Regions from separate parts of the Bacillus sp. Brlt_9 genome, predicted to be linked through region 2. Evidence: a T-box and tRNA genes for the amino acid it is inferred to sense, from the RefSeq annotation. Region 2 holds a T-box; the other holds one or more tRNA genes.
What was found. The T-box of region 2 lies ahead of ileS (isoleucine--tRNA ligase). A T-box ahead of a tRNA ligase gene usually reads a tRNA of that ligase, here a tRNA-Ile.

Region 1 (4,403 bases), on a different contig from region 2:
TGATAATTTCTTCTACACGCTTTTGTAATTCCATATCAATCGTTAAATTCAGATCATTACCACTTTGTCCTTTTGATACATTAATCGTTTCTAAAATATTACCGTTTTTATCTGTAATATTTTTCACTTCTGCTTTCGTACCGTGCAAACTATCTTCATATTGCTGTTCAAGATAACTTTTTCCTACTCGTTCATTTCGATTATAGTCACGAACAAGATAGTAATCTAGTCTTTCTCTAGGCAAACCTTCATCAGACGTTGACACCCCGCCAAGTACACTTCGGAATAAATCATCATAAACATATTTTCGATCCCAATCAACATTCGTATCTACACCCGGTAATGCTGCTAGGTTTTCACTAATAATCGCATATTCTTGTTCTGTAGCATCTTTTTTAATGACTTGTGGCGTCATCGCATATCCGCCGTCCATTTTGCTTTTAATCGCTAATATTTCTAAATCTTTTGCGGATAATTGATTCATTTCCTCTTCTGTCACGCGATTTCGTTGACGCTCATCTAATTCTTTATCGTCAATTTTTTTATCTTTAAACTCTTGACGATCTTTATTCGTAATTTTTTCTTTCGCTTCCTCTTTATGCATAGCAAGCCAATAATCTTTTTTATCGCGATCTGTTAATTTATCTGTCGGTACTTCAATCAAATCTGCTAGCTTTTTCGCTGTTTCTAAGCGCGCCTCTGCAGTTGATCCTTTCATTTTTGTAAATGTAATCGTACGTACAGCTGCATTATCTACTACAGCTCGCCCATAACGGTCAAATATTTTTCCACGTGGTACAGGATTACTAATCGTCGAGTTCTCTTTCCTCTCCACTTCATTCTTATATTCCTCACCGCGGACAATTTGTACATATCCAAGCCTTACAATAACCGCGGAGAACATTAAAAACACGCAGAAAAACAGCACGTTTAACCGAAAAGGAACGTGAGTCTTTTTCTTTTGTTGTTTCTGCTTCTTGCTCATACAAACCCCCTCTACCAACAGCTATGTAATGTGAAAGGGACACCTTCATACAGGTGTCCTCACTGCTGTCTTACATCTTTTTCTATTCTAGCATAAAACAACCGAGAAGTTAACCTTCTGGTTCTGTTTGATTCTGCGCAGTCCCTTGCGTTACAACACTTGTTTTACTCGTATTTCCCTCATCATATTTGACATTTTTAACTGCAAAATAAATAAGGAAATGTCCTGCACCTAAAATACATAATAAATACGGTAAACTTTTTTCAGGCGGAAAGAATAGTACCGCACATAAAAAACTTAAAATCGAGCAAATTCTCCCTGCATTTAACCATAGTTCTCGAACAACTACATACTCTACACGCCACTCTTTCGCATTTTTCGCTCTACCAATTACATCATATGTCATGGACCCGTATGGAACGAGCAAAATGGGGTATGCAATCGCGATACACGCTGCATAAATAAGTAATTTTGCGTATGTAACGTTGAATATAACTAAAAATACGACAGCATATAAAATAATGCCTCCAAGCAATATTGCTTTTTTCCGCCACTCTTTCTTTAACATACGAGTGACTAAATAGTAACACACAAATGATACTGCCGAATTTACTAAGCTATATTTCCCTAATGCAAGCTCGCTATCAGTTGCTAAATACACGTACACTGAAATAACAAAAATAAACGTTCCTTCTCTTAACCCTTGAAAAAAATGAGCACGTGTAATTCTTCCCCAATTTTTATCAATTTTCCGCTCTTTCAATACTTGTACAATTTCATACCGACCTTCACATTCTCTCTTAGATACAAAAAAGCTTAAAATAACAGCAATTGCAAATAACAGTAACGAAAGAAAGAATATGACCGTATAGCCACTCCATTTTTCCATACGTGAAATTGTGTATCCAGCTGCTATCGGTCCAATCATGCCAGAGAAGGATGTAAGAAGTCCTAGAAACCCGTTAAAAAAATCTCTTGTTTCTGGTTCTGTAATCTCAAATGTTAATAAGTTAAACGCGAGCCAGTAAAAACCATATCCAACTCCTAAAAGAGCCCCCATTAATAAAATATAGTGAGAAGCGCTTTTTCCCGCTACTAAAACAACGATAAAAAAAATTGCTAACGTGCCTACGCCTATTCGTAACAAGATTGAGCGATCAATACGCTTCGCTAATTTCCCACCTATAAGAAATGTGAGAGGCTGTAATACAACGCTGGCCAAATTATATAAGCCAAGATTCACATAATTTTGCGTTTGTTTCCATAAATAAATGTTAACAAACGTATTCGATAAAGAAATTGCGAGCGTGTATAAACCTCCAATAAGGAGCAATAACACTAAATCCCGATTCACTTCAACATCACCAATTATATGTTTCCACTTCATACACAACTCTCCTTTACTTCATGTTCTAGTCTTCCAAAGACAAGCTCAATTATGTAAAAGGAGAGCATAGAAAAAAGCTAGGAGCATTCTCCTAGCTTTTTTCTATCGTTATTACAATTATTTTGCTTCTTGGTAACGTTTTTCAGCAGCGTTCCAATCTACAACATTCCAGAATGCACCGATGTAATCTGGACGACGGTTTTGGTAATTTAAGTAGTAAGCATGCTCCCAAACATCTAAACCGATAACTGGAGTTTTACCTTCAGTTAGAGGAGAATCTTGGTTTGGTGTGCTTGTTACTTCTAACTCACCATTATTTACTACTAACCAAGCCCAACCAGAACCAAAGCGAGTTGCGCCAGCTTTTGCGAATTCTTCTTTGAATGCATCGAAGCTACCGAATTTCGCTTCAATTGCAGTTGCAAGTTCGCCTACTGGTTGTCCGCCACCGTTTGGAGATAAGATTGTCCAGAAGAATGTGTGGTTAGCATGTCCGCCACCATTGTTACGTACTGCTGTACGGATTGCTTCTGGTACTTCGTTTAAGTTTGCAACTAATTCTTCTACGCTTTTGTCAGCTAATTCTGCATGACCTTCTAAAGCAGCGTTTAAGTTTGTAATGTACGTGTTATGATGTTTTGTATGATGGATGTTCATTGTTTCTTTGTCAAAGTGAGGCTCTAAAGCATCATACGCATAAGGTAAATTTGGTAATTCGTGTTTTGCCATTGTTATATTCCTCCCAGTTTATGTATTGCCACTTAAGTGACATACAACTTCATTCTACCCTAATTGCCATAGGGTGCAAACAAATAAATCACATTGTCTTGCTATCATTAAAGTAGCAAAATTCCCACTTCTTTTCAATTAAAATGCTCATATATTTCATAAAAAAAGCTCCCTTCTACAAGGAAGCTTCCTGCTGACATAATAAACATGTGAAATGGATATGGACCCTGTAGGACTCGAACCTACGACCGGACGGTTATGAGCCGTCTGCTCTAACCAGCTGAGCTAAGGGTCCAAAATTATGTATGTAACAATACATCAAATAAAGGAATTCCTATCGGATATATTCTTTAAGAAATGTAAGATAAATTTACCATATAGAAAAGAAAAGTGTCAATTGTATTTTTCTCATTTAAAAGAAGAAAATTAATAAAAAGAAATTTAGTTATCTCTACTATATGTAAATATAATATATCTTGAGATTCCCTAGATTCCTACGTTACAATGATTTTATACATACATAAAGGAAGTGAATCTATGTCCATATTTACCCAATTAGTCAAAAGCGTATATTCGCCTAAAGATATGGCGCTATTCCGTTTTCAAAAAATCGGAAAAACCATTTTGTATATTATGCTACTTTGTCTAATCACTACTATTCCAAGAACATTCTTTTACGGTAGCTTTATCCAAGAAAGTGTTACTATGGTAAATCAAGCAATTGAAAAAGATTTACCCGATTTTAAAATCGAAAACGGTGAACTAAAAGCTGATATTGAACAACCTATTCAAAAAGAAGAGGGAGATGCTCTTTTCGTATTTGATCCAAATACAACAGATATCGAAAAATATCAAAATAAAACTGGTTTATTTATTTTAAAAGATAAAGTAGTTTCTATAGGAAATGGCCAAACACAAACATACTCCTACGATGATTTATTAGGGACATCTCTTGAGAAGAAAGATTTGCAAGAATTCATTTCTGTATTCGATAGTATTTATCCAATTTTATTAGCTGTTATCGGCGTGTTAGTATACCTATTCCAACTGTTTATTACTTTCTTAGGAATTACTTTACTTGCATTTATAGGTTCTGCTATGAGTGGTCAACGTAAATTATCTTATAAGCAAGTATGGACGTTAACTGCTTACAGCTACACAATTCCAACCATCTTCTTTATGATTATGGATTCATTCCAAATTGTTGTACCTGGTTCAACATTCATTTATATCGCAGTTGTTTTAATTGTTCTATACTTAACGATTAAAGAAGTTCCAAAACCGAAAGAAAAATAATAACGA
Region 2 (13,204 bases):
CCTACAATATGATGTGTAAAATCTAAGCAAGTAGCAGTGCAAAAAATTATTCGAGGTGAATACATGCTAGATTTTAAGCAGTTAGATGCTTGTTTGAAAGACAAGAGATTTATAGATGGATTACAGGAAATAAATAATGAAATTTCATATATAAAAGAAAAGAATACTTTATCTTATTTGAAGAGTTGGCTTGCTAATATTCCTTCACATAAGGAGTTTGATATATTAATACGTCTTACTGATGAAGGGCTTATGCACCAATACAGTTCATTCCTCATTCGCTACGCCTACAAAAAATTCCCAAATATGAGAACGCTCTCTTTATATTGTGAAGAGTTAATTGATGAGCGGAAAATACTTGAAGTAGAACAGTTGTTAAAAGATTCATTAGAAGAGGTAAATAAAGAAGAGATAGAAGTTGATCTTTTAGCGAAAACATATTTTACGTTAGTACGATGTTTGTTAGAAATGAAACGAAATGAAGAAGCGCTTATTTATATGCAAAAGGCAGAGGAGTACAGTGCACGTGCCGTATTTGATAAATGGGGTTACGTCTATATGCATACAGGTGAATGGGAGAAAGCAGAAGAACAATTTATAGCTGGCATGCAGCATAAAGATTGTGAAGAGTTATCTACTTATTTATTAGCACAGTTATATGCAAATAAAGGGGAACAAAAACGTGCATTACAGCTAATTGATGATGCAATTGTAAAGTTCCCGCAAGTACCATATTTTCATTTTGAAAAGGTGAAATATTTATTAGATTTAGGGAAGTATGAAGAAGTGTTAGACGTAATAGATAACATAAATAATCAGCTTCCTTATCATGCGTATAAAACTTACTTCGTGCATTTACGTGCAGAAGCGCTTTACAAAATGAATAAACTTGTAGATTTACAACAGTTATTAAAAGAAGAAACAAGTTTAAAAGAGTCTTTATATCATAATTTAGAAAAAAATCCAGATGGCCAAAAGGTTCACTTACCGATAGTTCCCATTGTACAAAAGGATAATTATTGTGTGCCGACAAGTTTAGAAATGATGTTGCAGTTATGGGGAGAAAAACGTACACAAGATGAAATAGCAGAGTTCATTTTTGATATGACGGGCTCGAAGTTTTCAGATACTGTTTCTTATTTAGAAGATTTAGGTTATGCATATCGTTATTTTAAAGGAAATGTGGAAACTTATAAGAAATTACTCGGCGAAGGAGTTGCCGTTTTATTAAGTATTGATATTGAGCATGCTTCACATGTGCAAGTGTTAGCTGGGTATGATGATAGGTTACAAGCTTTTTATGTTCAAGATCCAAACTTTATCGAACCAGTCATTGTGGAGTATAGTAAGTTACAAGAAAAATATCGTTATACAGGGTGTTTAGCGATTACGTTTGTTCCGCAAGAAAAGAAGGGACAATTATCATTTTTAAATGAGGAAGAACATCATTATTTTAAATCCATTTTTTCTTTAACGGATCATTTAGATGAACAAGATAATGAGGGGATTCATAAGTTAGTACAATTTTTAAAAGAGACGAGTGATAATCCGAATACGTGGTTGTATACGGTTAAGCACTTAGATGTTGAAGTAGATAACGAGTTTATTATATCTTGTATTGAAAAGTTAATGGAGAAGTTTCCAAACTCAGATTTTGTTAAATTACATGGTGCACAGTGCTTTATTCGCCTTGAAGAGTTAGAAAAAGCGGGGCACATGCTTGCGAGTGTTGAGAAGAAAAATAATCGTGCTTTATATCATTTAATAAACGGAAGGTATGCTTTTGAGCAGGAAAGTTATATAGAAGCGATTTCAAGTTTTCGTTCCTCGTTACAATTAGACGCAGATCAGCCGATTGCTTGGAGTTTTCTCGCTTTATCGTATATGTATATCGATCAGTCTGAAAAGGCGTTACAGTTTTCTCAAGTTGCCTTGGAACGTAGTCCAGAACGATTCACTTTAACGAATCACGGGTTAATATTAATAGATTTAGAAAGATATGAAGAAGCGTATGAAATCTTTAATGATTTGTTAAAAGAATATAAAAATGAAGCACATGTATGGTATGAGCGAGCGAGATGTGCGCATCATTTAGGGAAATTATATTTAGCGATAAAAGGGCTTAAAATAGCAATTCATTTGGATAGTAATGCACCATACATTTATACGAAACTTGCGGAAATATACGAATCTGATTTGAAGGATGAAGAAAGTACGAAAGAAGTTTTATTAAAAGGTATTGAGAATTGTGACGATAAGGCACCTCTATACGTAAAGCTCGGTGATTATCATTTCCAAAATGATAGTCTGGAAGAAGCAGAAACATTGTATGCTCGTGCTTTGGAAGAAAATCATGATGATGTATACTCGCACTTCGGACTTACACAAGTTTATATGGCAAGAGAACAATATAAAGAAGCAAAAGAATATATTCTCAGTATCGAAAAACAAATTGAAAAGAGTCAAGATTTCCTTATGAACGCAGGGATGGTTTTATGGGATGCAGAGGTCGAACTTGGTGGAAGTGAAGAAGGATTTAAAGTAGCGTTGTCTAAGTTAGAGAGTGGTATAAAGCAGAGCGAATATAATGTAGCAAGTGCGTTAGATGAATATGTGAATCGAATTAAAGGAACAGTATTTGTACAACGAGGTATAGCATTCTTAAGAACGTTACAGAAAGAAAGAAATGAAGTAAGTGAATACGGCTGTTATACAGGTATTTTATATGAATCGATTGGACAGTACGGCCAAGCGATGAAAAGATATAATAAGGCGATAGAACAAAAGGAAACGGCATTACCGTATTACCGAATTGGTGAAACACTTATGCTATTAGGGCAATTGACGGAAGCAAAACAAGCGTATGAAAGATGTTTAGAGCTTGATGGGAATTTCGTAGGTGTACATTTACAGCTTGCGGAAATATACGAAAAAGAAGAAAATCGTTCTAAAGAACAAAGTCATATGGTTCAGGCGATGAAAGAAGAGCCATTGCATATTAATATGGAATATTTGGCACAGCTTTCAGTAGAAATGAATCTACAGAAAGAATTGCTAACTAAGCTAGAACAATTAGCAGACGAAGTACCTGAAATATGGAGATTAGATGCGGTTGCATATGTGTATGGAGCGATGGATGAAATAGATAAAGAACAAGAACAGATTGAATACGCACTACAATTAGATGGTGAGCATACAGAAGTTCTATATCATTATGCAAAAGTACTAGTGAAAAATAGAAATGCAAAAGCAATTGAAATTGCGATGAAAGTGATACAAAAAGATGCAAATAATGAACGTATATTTGATGTATATGTAAAAGCGATAGAACAACATAAGAAATGGTCTAATATACGAGATTTTCTTCATACACTAAAAGTGAAAAAGGCAGAAAGAAGTATGGCATTTATGTATGCTGCATCTGCGGTTACAGAAAGATGGATTGAACGTCAACAAAATGATCAGCCGAAGAAATCCATAATTACGAGAGCTTTTTATCGCATGAAAAACCGTGCGAAAGAAATTTCGATTATTACTACAATCATTGATTTATATGAAATTTCGTTAAAGTTAAATCAAAAAAATAGTTTGGCAGCGCAGCGATTTGCACTATTTTACGAGAATGTGACGATGAACAACGAGGCAATAGATGTATTGCAAACATCGTTAGAAAATAAATGGGATTACGATGTAGCGAAGCAGCTTGTAAATGTTTTCATAGGGTGTGAGGAAGAAGATATGTTACGGGATGCTTCAGAGTTAACGAAGCAAATGGTTCGAGAATTACCAGATGATTATGATACTCTTCTTTTACAAGCACAAGTATTGTTTAAAGCAGGGGAAGAAAGAAAAGCAGAAAAGATTACCTTACAATTAACGGAGCAAACACCGTTTGTAAATAGAGCGTTTCTTGCTTTAGGAGAAATATATCAAAGTCAAGAACGGTTTGAAGAGGCAATTCATGTATTAGAAAATGCTTCTATACATCATCCAAATGAAACAGCGATTCTTCTTTCTTTAGCATCTGCATATCATGGTGCCGGTCAAACACTAAAGGCAGAGAAAATAGCGAATGAAGTATTAAAAATTGATGCGAATGATCTGTTAGCGAGATACGATCGTGCTTGTTATTTAGCACAGTTAAACAGAAAGGAAGAGGCGAAGGAAGAACTTGAAATTGTACTTCGTGAGGATGAGTCGGGATTTTTCGCTGAACTTATCGAGGATGATGAAAATTTAGCAGCATTGCGAGAATTTGAAAAGTAATTGTATAAGAATAGGGAAAAAGGGTATAAATAAAATATATTTCGAATTAGTTGACAATTCGTTGCCAAATGGCATAAAATAGCTTTTAACAAAGTATACAAATCTGAAGACGAGAAAGAGTAAAATAGTGTACTGTTCCCCAGAGAGCCGGTATGTTGCTGAAAGCCGGCGTGCAGACGTTATTTGAAAATCATCTCCGAGGAGCCGAGGCTGAAAGTGAGTAAGCCCGGACGGATGTCTACCGTTACAAAGAACACGTATGATAGTACGTTGCTAAGTGCTATTAGTGAAGAGCTAATAGAATTAGGGTGGTAACGCGGGTAAACCCGTCCCTACTTTATAGGGACGGGTTTTTTGTGTGCTTTAAAACATTCAAAGGAGTGATTGTAGATGAAGAAAGTAGATGTAAAAGAGTCAGCTGTAGGGAGAGAAACACGTATTCGTAAGCAGTGGAACGAGCAAAGTATTTTCGAGCAATCAATTCAGAATCGAGAAGGCGCACAGTCTTTCGTATTTTATGAAGGACCACCAACTGCGAATGGATTACCGCATGTAGGTCATGCACTTGGACGGACAATTAAAGATTTAGTAGCAAGATATAAAACGATGGCTGGATATAAAGTGTTAAGAAAAGCGGGATGGGATACGCACGGTTTACCTGTAGAATTAGGTGTTGAGAAGCAACTCGGTATTTCTGGTAAACATGAAATCGAAGAGTATGGAATTGAGCCATTTATTCAGAAGTGTAAAGAGAGTGTATTCACATATGAAAAGCAGTGGCGTGAATTTACTGAAAGCATCGGTTATTGGGTAGATATGGATAATCCATACGTTACGCTAGAGAATCCATATATCGAAAGTGTATGGCATATTTTAGGAACGATTCATGAAAAAGGCTTATTGTATAAGGGACATAGAGTTTCACCATATTGCCCAAGTTGTCAAACGTCACTAAGTTCACATGAGGTTGCGCAAGGGTATAAAACAGTAAAAGATTTAAGTGCAACAGTTAAGTTTAAAGTGAAAGATAGTGAAAATGAGTATTTCCTAGGTTGGACAACGACACCTTGGACGCTTCCAGCAAATGTTGCGCTCGCTGTACATCCAAATATGGAATACGTGAAAGTGAAACAAGAAGGTCATGTATACATTGTTGCAAAAGAACGTGTACAAGATGTATTAAAAGAAGACTATGAAGTACTATCTGTCCATAAAGGTGAAGAATTAGTAAACACATCGTATACAGCACCATTTCCAATGAAAGAAGTTACAAATGGCTACCGAGTTATAGCGGCAGATTTTGTCACGGCAAATAGTGGTACAGGACTTGTTCATATCGCTCCAGCATATGGGGAGGACGATTATAGAGTCGTTCAAAGTGAAGGATTGTCATTCCTGCATGTTGTAGATGAGAAAGGTGAGTATACAGAAGCAGTACCATTTTTGAAAGGGAAATTTGTGAAAGATTGTGACGTGGATATTGTTCGTTATTTAGCGAAGGAAGGCTTACTATATCATAAAGAAAAGTATGAACATAGCTATCCGCATTGCTGGCGCTGTGATTCACCACTTCTTTATTATGCAGGAGAGAGTTGGTTAATCCGAACAACTGCAATTAAAGATACATTTTTACAAAATAACGATTCTGTTACTTGGTATCCAGACCATATGAAACATGGACGCTTTGGTAAGTTTTTAGAAAATATGGTGGACTGGAATATTAGCCGAAATAGATATTGGGGAACACCATTAAACGTATGGGAATGTGAAAGTTGCGATCATCAATTCGCACCGAAAAGCATTGTGGATTTAAGAAAGCATAGTATGAAAGAAACACCGGAAGATTTAGAACTGCATAAACCGTATGTAGATGAAGTGCAAGTTTGCTGCGAAAAATGCGGAAGTACAATGAATCGTACACCAGAAGTAATTGATGTTTGGTTTGATAGTGGTTCCATGCCATTTGCGCAATATCATTATCCATTTGAAAATAAAGAGTTATTTGAAGAGCAGTTTCCAGCAGATGTTATTGCGGAAGGCATTGATCAAACACGCGGCTGGTTTTATAGTTTATTAGCAGTATCAGCGCTATATACAGGAAAAGTGCCTTATAAGCGAGTGTTATCACTAGGGCATGTATTAGACGCAGAAGGACAGAAAATGTCTAAAAGTAAAGGGAATGCACTAGATCCAGTTGATTTAGTAAATCAGTTTGGTGCAGATGCTTTAAGATGGGCGCTACTCGTTGACAGTGCTCCGTGGAATGCGAAGCGTTTTTCTGAAAGAACAGTACTAGAAGCCAAATCTAAGTTTGTAGATACATTAGTCAATGTGTATAGCTTCTACGTTTTATATGCAAATTTAGATGGGTATAATCCGAAAGAAACGTATGATGCAAAGCGGACGAAATTGGATGAATGGGTATTATCAAGATTGCATAGCACAACGAAAAAGGTAAGAACAGCACTTGATGATTATCAATTTACGAATGCAGCTCGTGAAATCGCGGCGCTTGTAGATGAAGTAAGTAACTGGTACGTAAGACGATCACGTAATCGTTTCTGGGAATCTGGTATGAATGCTGAAAAAGCAGCTGCGTATGAAACACTTCATGACGTGCTTGTGACAATTAGTAAGTTAATCGCACCGTTTACACCGTTTGTCGCTGAAGATATTCATTTGAATTTAACTGGAAGTAGCGTTCATTTAGAGGATTATCCAGTTGTAAATGAATTATTACTTCAGCCGAAATTAGAAGCGGAAATGGATGCTGTTTTACAAGTTGTTGAACTTGGAAGAAGTAACCGTAATCAGCATTCTTTAAAAGTAAAACAGCCGTTAGCGGAACTTGTACTACTTGAGCATAATGAAAATGATATGGAATGGGAATCTTATCGTGATATCGTTATGGATGAGTTAAATGTGAAGGCGTTCCATGTTGAACTCGATGAAACGAAATACACGTCCTATCAATTAAAGCTGAACTTTAAAACGGCTGGGCCAAAGTTTGGTAAAAATGTGAATGCAGTAAATGGCTGGCTAAAACAATTATCACAAGACGAGGTACAAAACTTTGTCTCTACAGAAAAAGCAGTTTACGAAGCAGCATCAGGAGAAGAAGTAGTTGTAACGACTGAAGATGTATTAGTAGAGAAAGTTGCAAAATCAGGATTCTCTAATACGACTAACGGACAATATACAGTTATGTTAGATACGAATGTAACAAAAGAATTGTTACAAGAAGGAGTAGCACGTGAATTTATTCGAGCGGTTCAAGAATATCGTAAGCAACTAAATTTACCGGTTAATTTACGAGTCGATGTTATTCTTGATACAGAGGAAGAACTACAGCAAACGTTAACGAATCATAAAGAGTTGTTGGAAGAAAACTTACTCGTTAAACAATTTACATTTGGTCACTTAACGAATGAAGACGATGAACTTTCTTTAGGTGAGACAAAACTTAGAATTAAATTAAGTGCAGCTAATTAAAGAAAAAAGGAAGTTGGAATGAGTCCAACTTCCTTTTTGTATGATGGGAATTTATCCGGCTATTTTCCGCATAATCCATTCGATAGGACCTCTAGAAAAATTCTTTCTCCATAACACGCTAATTAAAATGCTGAAAATGAAAAATGAAGTAGAAAATAATAAAACGAAAAGTAGTGTTTGATGTTCCATTCTATTTAAGAGAATCAATGCTCCAATACCGATAAAGACATGACTTACATAATGAGTTAATGTTAATTGTCCGGTTTGTACAATGGAAATGACAAACCAATTATTTTCATATTTTTCAGCGATATAGAGACAAATGATTAATGTAGTAATAGCGGATCCTGTAGCAGATAAAATGTATAATACATTTGGTAAAATGGGTCCTGTATTAAACAAAAATGTAGCTGCTTCTTTCCCGATGTATGGAATAAAGAAGTGTGTAAGTCCTTTTGATAAAAGTTCTGTCAGTATTGTAATTGTAACACCAAATAAGAGTAATCTTTCTTTAATTCCCTTATTATGAAGATCTAACCTGCCAATTATCATACCGATTAAGAAGAACGAGAACCAAGGGAAAATAGGGTGATAGCCATTAAAGAATAAATTGCGAAGAAAACCTTTTATTGTCCAGAAATCTATATAGTTTATAAAGGGAGTAGGACCTCCCCAACCTTCGAAGGTATTGAATGTAAGCTGCAGATTTTGTGCGATGATTAAAATAATGATAGAAAGTAAGAGTAATAATTTATTACGTAAAGTAATGAGGAATGCAGCAAGGAAAAGATAAATACCGTAGTAATGTAATATATCTCCAGTCCACTCAAGTACATATAGTAGTAATCCTAAAATAAATAAAAATAATGATCGTTTCCATATGATCTTTCGGCTATTAGAAATTTTTATTTGTTCATTGCTAGCAACAGCTGATCTAGTCATTAAAGTTATACCAATGCCTGCAAGTATAACAAACAAGGCAGAAGCTCTGCCTTCAAAAAGTGACATAAAGGTTTTCAACAGTGGAGGACCATTGCCTTCCGCCCCTGTTATTACCATGAAATTAACAAGTAACATCCCGAACATCGCCCAAGCTCTAGCAAAATCTAAGCCGATAATGCGCTTTTGTGTATTCACTTCAATCCCTTCTTTCAAAAATGCTATTTACAGCTTCAATCCAAATTTGTTTATAATCTATATTTGCATCAATCATCATAAAATTCCCGAGATTATCAAGTACTAAAGCTAACATATGAGCTTTTGAAACTAGATTTTCATTTTCAATTAATTGAAGTTCATTTGCTTTTGTAAGGAGTGATTCAAATCCTTGTAAATATTCTGTTTGCACAGTTAGTAATCGATCTTTGTACATATCGTTTCTTGAAGATAGTAATACATACTCTTGCAACACACGATTAAAATAATGATCGTTTCGCTGTTCATCAATTATTTTAAAGCCAGTTGCAATACATTTTTCAATAAAATTTGTTTTCGTAAACTCTTCTGTATGAAAATACAAAGAGAACTGCATAGCTTTACATAATTCAGTAAACATACATTCAATTAAGGCATCTTTAGACTTAAAGTAGTAATATATAGATGGTTTTGCGATACCAACCTCCTCAGCAATCATCATATAAGTTGTTTTAGCAATACCATACTTAGCAAAAAGGCGATAACTTGCTTCCATTATTGAAGAGAGTGTTTCTTCACTTTTACTCATAATTGATCCTCCTAAAAATGTTATTTAAATCGTATCACTCATAATTGATTTTTTCAACCTATCGTTAGGTAAAAAATAACCTGTTTTTTTACACAGTAATTTGAAAAGTTTTAAGGGGAAGGAATGGATTTAGGAATTTATTTCTAAAGTATTGTTTTTACTTTACACATAAATATTGAGAAAATTTCACTCACCTTAAATAGAAAGGTAATGGAATTGTTTATAGAGAATTACTCGTAGATTCAATTTTTATCCATCCATTTTGCGGAAATGATTGCCGATTGGTAATGGGATAAGGTTGAGCTACTTTATTAGGGGGAGTGGTTCTATGTTTAATAAAAAAATGGTGGCAATGGCAATGACTGTGCCATTAGTAATGGGGACGATTTCTACGGTTTCAGCATTGGAAAAACAGCAGCAAGTAAAGCTAGAAGCTTATTCGCCGCAGAAAAAAGCAACTGAATATTTAAAAGAAAATGCTGCGCAGTATGGATTGAAAACAGACCTTTCAGACTTGCAATATATTTCTACAACAGAAACATCAGTAGCTTCATATGTTAGGTTCCAACAAGTTGTTAATGGTGCACCTGTATTTTCAAAACAAATTACAGTTACTCTTAACGGAGAGGGAAAAGGAGTACTTGCTGTTTCTGATTATCAATCCGTTAAAGGGGTGAAGGAAGTAACGACAAAAATTAGTGAAAAAGATGCAATACAAAAATCAATGGCGTATGTTGGAGAAGCAAGTGAGCAAAACTTATGGGCTCCTACAGAGAAAGAATTCGGATATATTGTGGAAGAAGGAATTGCACGTCCAGTATATAAAGTTGTAGTCCATTCTAATAACCCGTTTGGTGCATGGGAAACATTTATTGATGCAGAAAATGGAAAGTTAATTAAAAAGGTTGATATAAACCGAAAAGTAGAAGGAACAGGAAAAGTATTTTTACCTAACCCTGTTGTATCAAGCGGGAGTTTAACAGGATTAAAAGATAATAACGATGCAGATTCAACTGCGCTAACGAACCAATTGAAGACTGTTACGTTAAAAGGTTTAGATGGGACAGGATTTTTAATTGGAGAGTATGTAACGATTTCTTCAAAAGCAAAAACGAAATCTGCAAATTTACAATTTAACTATACACGCGCAAATGATAGCTTTGAAGATGTTATGTCGTATTATCATATCGATACATTACAGCGTTACATTCAAGGGTTAGGTTTTAAAAATATTAATAATCGCTCTATTAAAGTGAATGTGAATGGAACGACGGCTGATAATTCATTTTATTCTCCGACAACGAAAGCTTTAACTTTCGGTACTGGCGGAGTAGATGATGCAGAAGATGCTGGTATTATCGCACATGAATACGGGCATTCGATTCAAGATAACCAAGTTCCTGGTTTTGGTAGTTCAGCAGAAGGCGGAGCGATGGGAGAAGGATTTGGTGACTTCTTAGGTGCTACGTATGAAGATGCTGTATCGACTACAGGGTACGGAAAAGCATGTGTTGGAGAGTGGGATGCGGCGGCTTACTCTAGTTCAGATCCAACATGCCTGCGCCGATTAGATACGAATAAAGTGTATCCGAGAGATTTAAAAAATCAAGTACATGCTGATGGGGAGATTTGGTCACAAGGACAATATGAGATGGCACAAGCTTTTGGCCGTGATGTAGCAACGAAAATTATTTTACAATCGCACTGGTCATTAACACCAAACTCTAAATTCAGTGATGGAGCAAAAGCGATTAAGCAAGCGGATGCTCTTTTATATGGCGGACAACATGCTGCTGAAATTGATCGTATTTGGGCAGCGAGAGGAATTAGTACGAATTAATGTGAAAAGTCGTGGCATTTATAAGCCACGACTTTTTAATTTGCTTATGAACTGGTACTAGTAAAGTAAGCAAAATGAATGGTAGTGTGAATTTATATGCATTTGTTTATTTTTTCTCGTCTTTAAAAACAAAATGCTCTTTAAATTTTCTAGACTCAACTTTTTGACCGTTTCTCATGGAGCGGAAAGGGTGTTCTTGCCAAGTAATAATTACATCAACTATATCTGCTTTTGTAGCAACTGGAAAATTAGCATGTTCAAATCCAGTTTTTCCACTTGCTAAGCGACTTTCCTTTCGTGAGAAAAGTTCATATTTCGTTTTCGTTTTTGGCTCGTTGCGGAATACTTCGACTTGTACGTTATATACTTCACTGTTTCCAACATTTTTTACTGAAAATTGATATGTTTGAAATTCATCTTTTTTAGCTTGAAGCGTCTTTTTGCTTATTTTTTTTGGTTCATCAATATTCACTTGCCATTGATCAGAGTTTTGGGAGATTGGTAACGATTTTGGTGAATAGGCGTACGTTTCATTTACTACGACTAGGCATAACAAAAGGAGAAAGAAACTTATTGTTTTTTTCATATACACACCTCGCTTTAAATTTTTTAATTAATATGCGTAAAAAATAAATTTTTATGTAATAAAATGGAAAAAGGTGATAATTTGATTCAAATGAATTTGAAAAAACTTGAAAAGGTAGTAGGTGGTGAAGGGTTACAAGAATCGTTTCATCATATAGAGATATATGGTGTCTGCATAGATTCTAAAAGCATTAAAGAAGGGAATTTGTTTGTCCCAATTATTAGAGTGAAAGATGGACATGATTATGTGAAAGAGGCAATGGATAATGGAGCTGTCGCTTCTTTATGGAAAAAGTCTTACGGTACTCCGCCAAAAGGGGTAGCAATTATATTTGTAGATGATACTTTGTTTGCTTTGCAACAATTGGCACAGTTTTATCGAAAAGAGCTAAATGTAAACGTAATCGGAATCACTGGTAGTAATGGCAAGACAACAGTAAAAGATATAATAAACACAATTTTAAGTACAACGTATCGTGTGCATAAAACAGAGGGCAATTTTAATAGTCAAATCGGTTTACCATTAACAATTTTAGAGATGAAACGAGATACAGAGTTTTTAATACTTGAAATGGGGATGAGTGAAAAAGGACAAATTCGAAACTTATCAAAAATAGCACAGCCAGATGTAGCGATTATTACAATGATCGGTCAGTCTCACTTAGAAACGCTTGGATCAAGAGAAGAGATTACGAAGGCTAAATTAGAAATTATTGATGGGTTAAAAGGAAATGGTTTGTTTTTATATAATGGTGATGAACCATTGCTTTTGCAAAATAAGAATCTATCGAGTATAAATTGTAAGGTATTTGGTGAAACGTATATAAATGATTTGTTTCCAACAAACGTGCAATTAGATGAATATGGTGTTCATTTTAAATTAAATGATTCAAAAATACAGTACGATGTTCCTTTGCATGGAAAACATAATATTTTAAATGCGATTGTCGGAATCGCCCTAGGTCAATATTATAATGTCCCTACAGAAAAAATACAGGAAGCATTACGACAAGTAAATATTACTCAAATGCGCTTTCAATTTTTAACTGCTAAAACAGGCTTTACGGTTATTAACGATGCATGGAATGCCAGTCCTTCTTCAATGAAGGTTGCAATTGAGACATTACAGAAATTAAATGCCTATGAGAAAAAAATTATAGTGATTGGGGATATGTTGGAGTTAGGAAAGAAAGCTGAAACATATCATAGAGAAATTGACAAAATGTTAAATGAAGAGAGCATTCAATATGTATTTACCTATGGAGAGCTAGCTGAAATTGTAGCGGAAGAAGCAAGAA

Region 1: it encodes a tRNA-Ile, which carries the amino acid that the T-box ahead of ileS (isoleucine--tRNA ligase) is inferred to sense. The anticodon was not compared.

Annotation. Positions count from the first base shown of each region.
Region 1 is NZ_JAYJLO010000002.1:574,542-578,944, reverse strand. It holds gene VF726_RS09220 (peptidoglycan D,D-transpeptidase FtsI family protein) at 1-985, opposite strand, end outside; gene VF726_RS09215 (MFS transporter) at 1,095-2,372, opposite strand; gene sodA (superoxide dismutase [Mn]) at 2,490-3,101, opposite strand; tRNA gene VF726_RS09205 (tRNA-Ile) at 3,323-3,396, opposite strand; gene VF726_RS09200 (DUF1189 domain-containing protein) at 3,639-4,397, shown strand.
Region 2 is NZ_JAYJLO010000001.1:1,015,635-1,028,838, forward strand. It holds gene VF726_RS05245 (tetratricopeptide repeat protein) at 64-4,266, shown strand; T-box leader at 4,364-4,603, shown strand; gene ileS (isoleucine--tRNA ligase) at 4,657-7,758, shown strand; gene VF726_RS05255 (DUF418 domain-containing protein) at 7,810-8,895, opposite strand; gene VF726_RS05260 (TetR/AcrR family transcriptional regulator) at 8,897-9,481, opposite strand; gene VF726_RS05265 (M36 family metallopeptidase) at 9,810-11,321, shown strand; gene VF726_RS05270 (hypothetical protein) at 11,428-11,907, opposite strand; gene VF726_RS05275 (UDP-N-acetylmuramoyl-tripeptide--D-alanyl-D-alanine ligase) at 11,971-13,204, shown strand, end outside.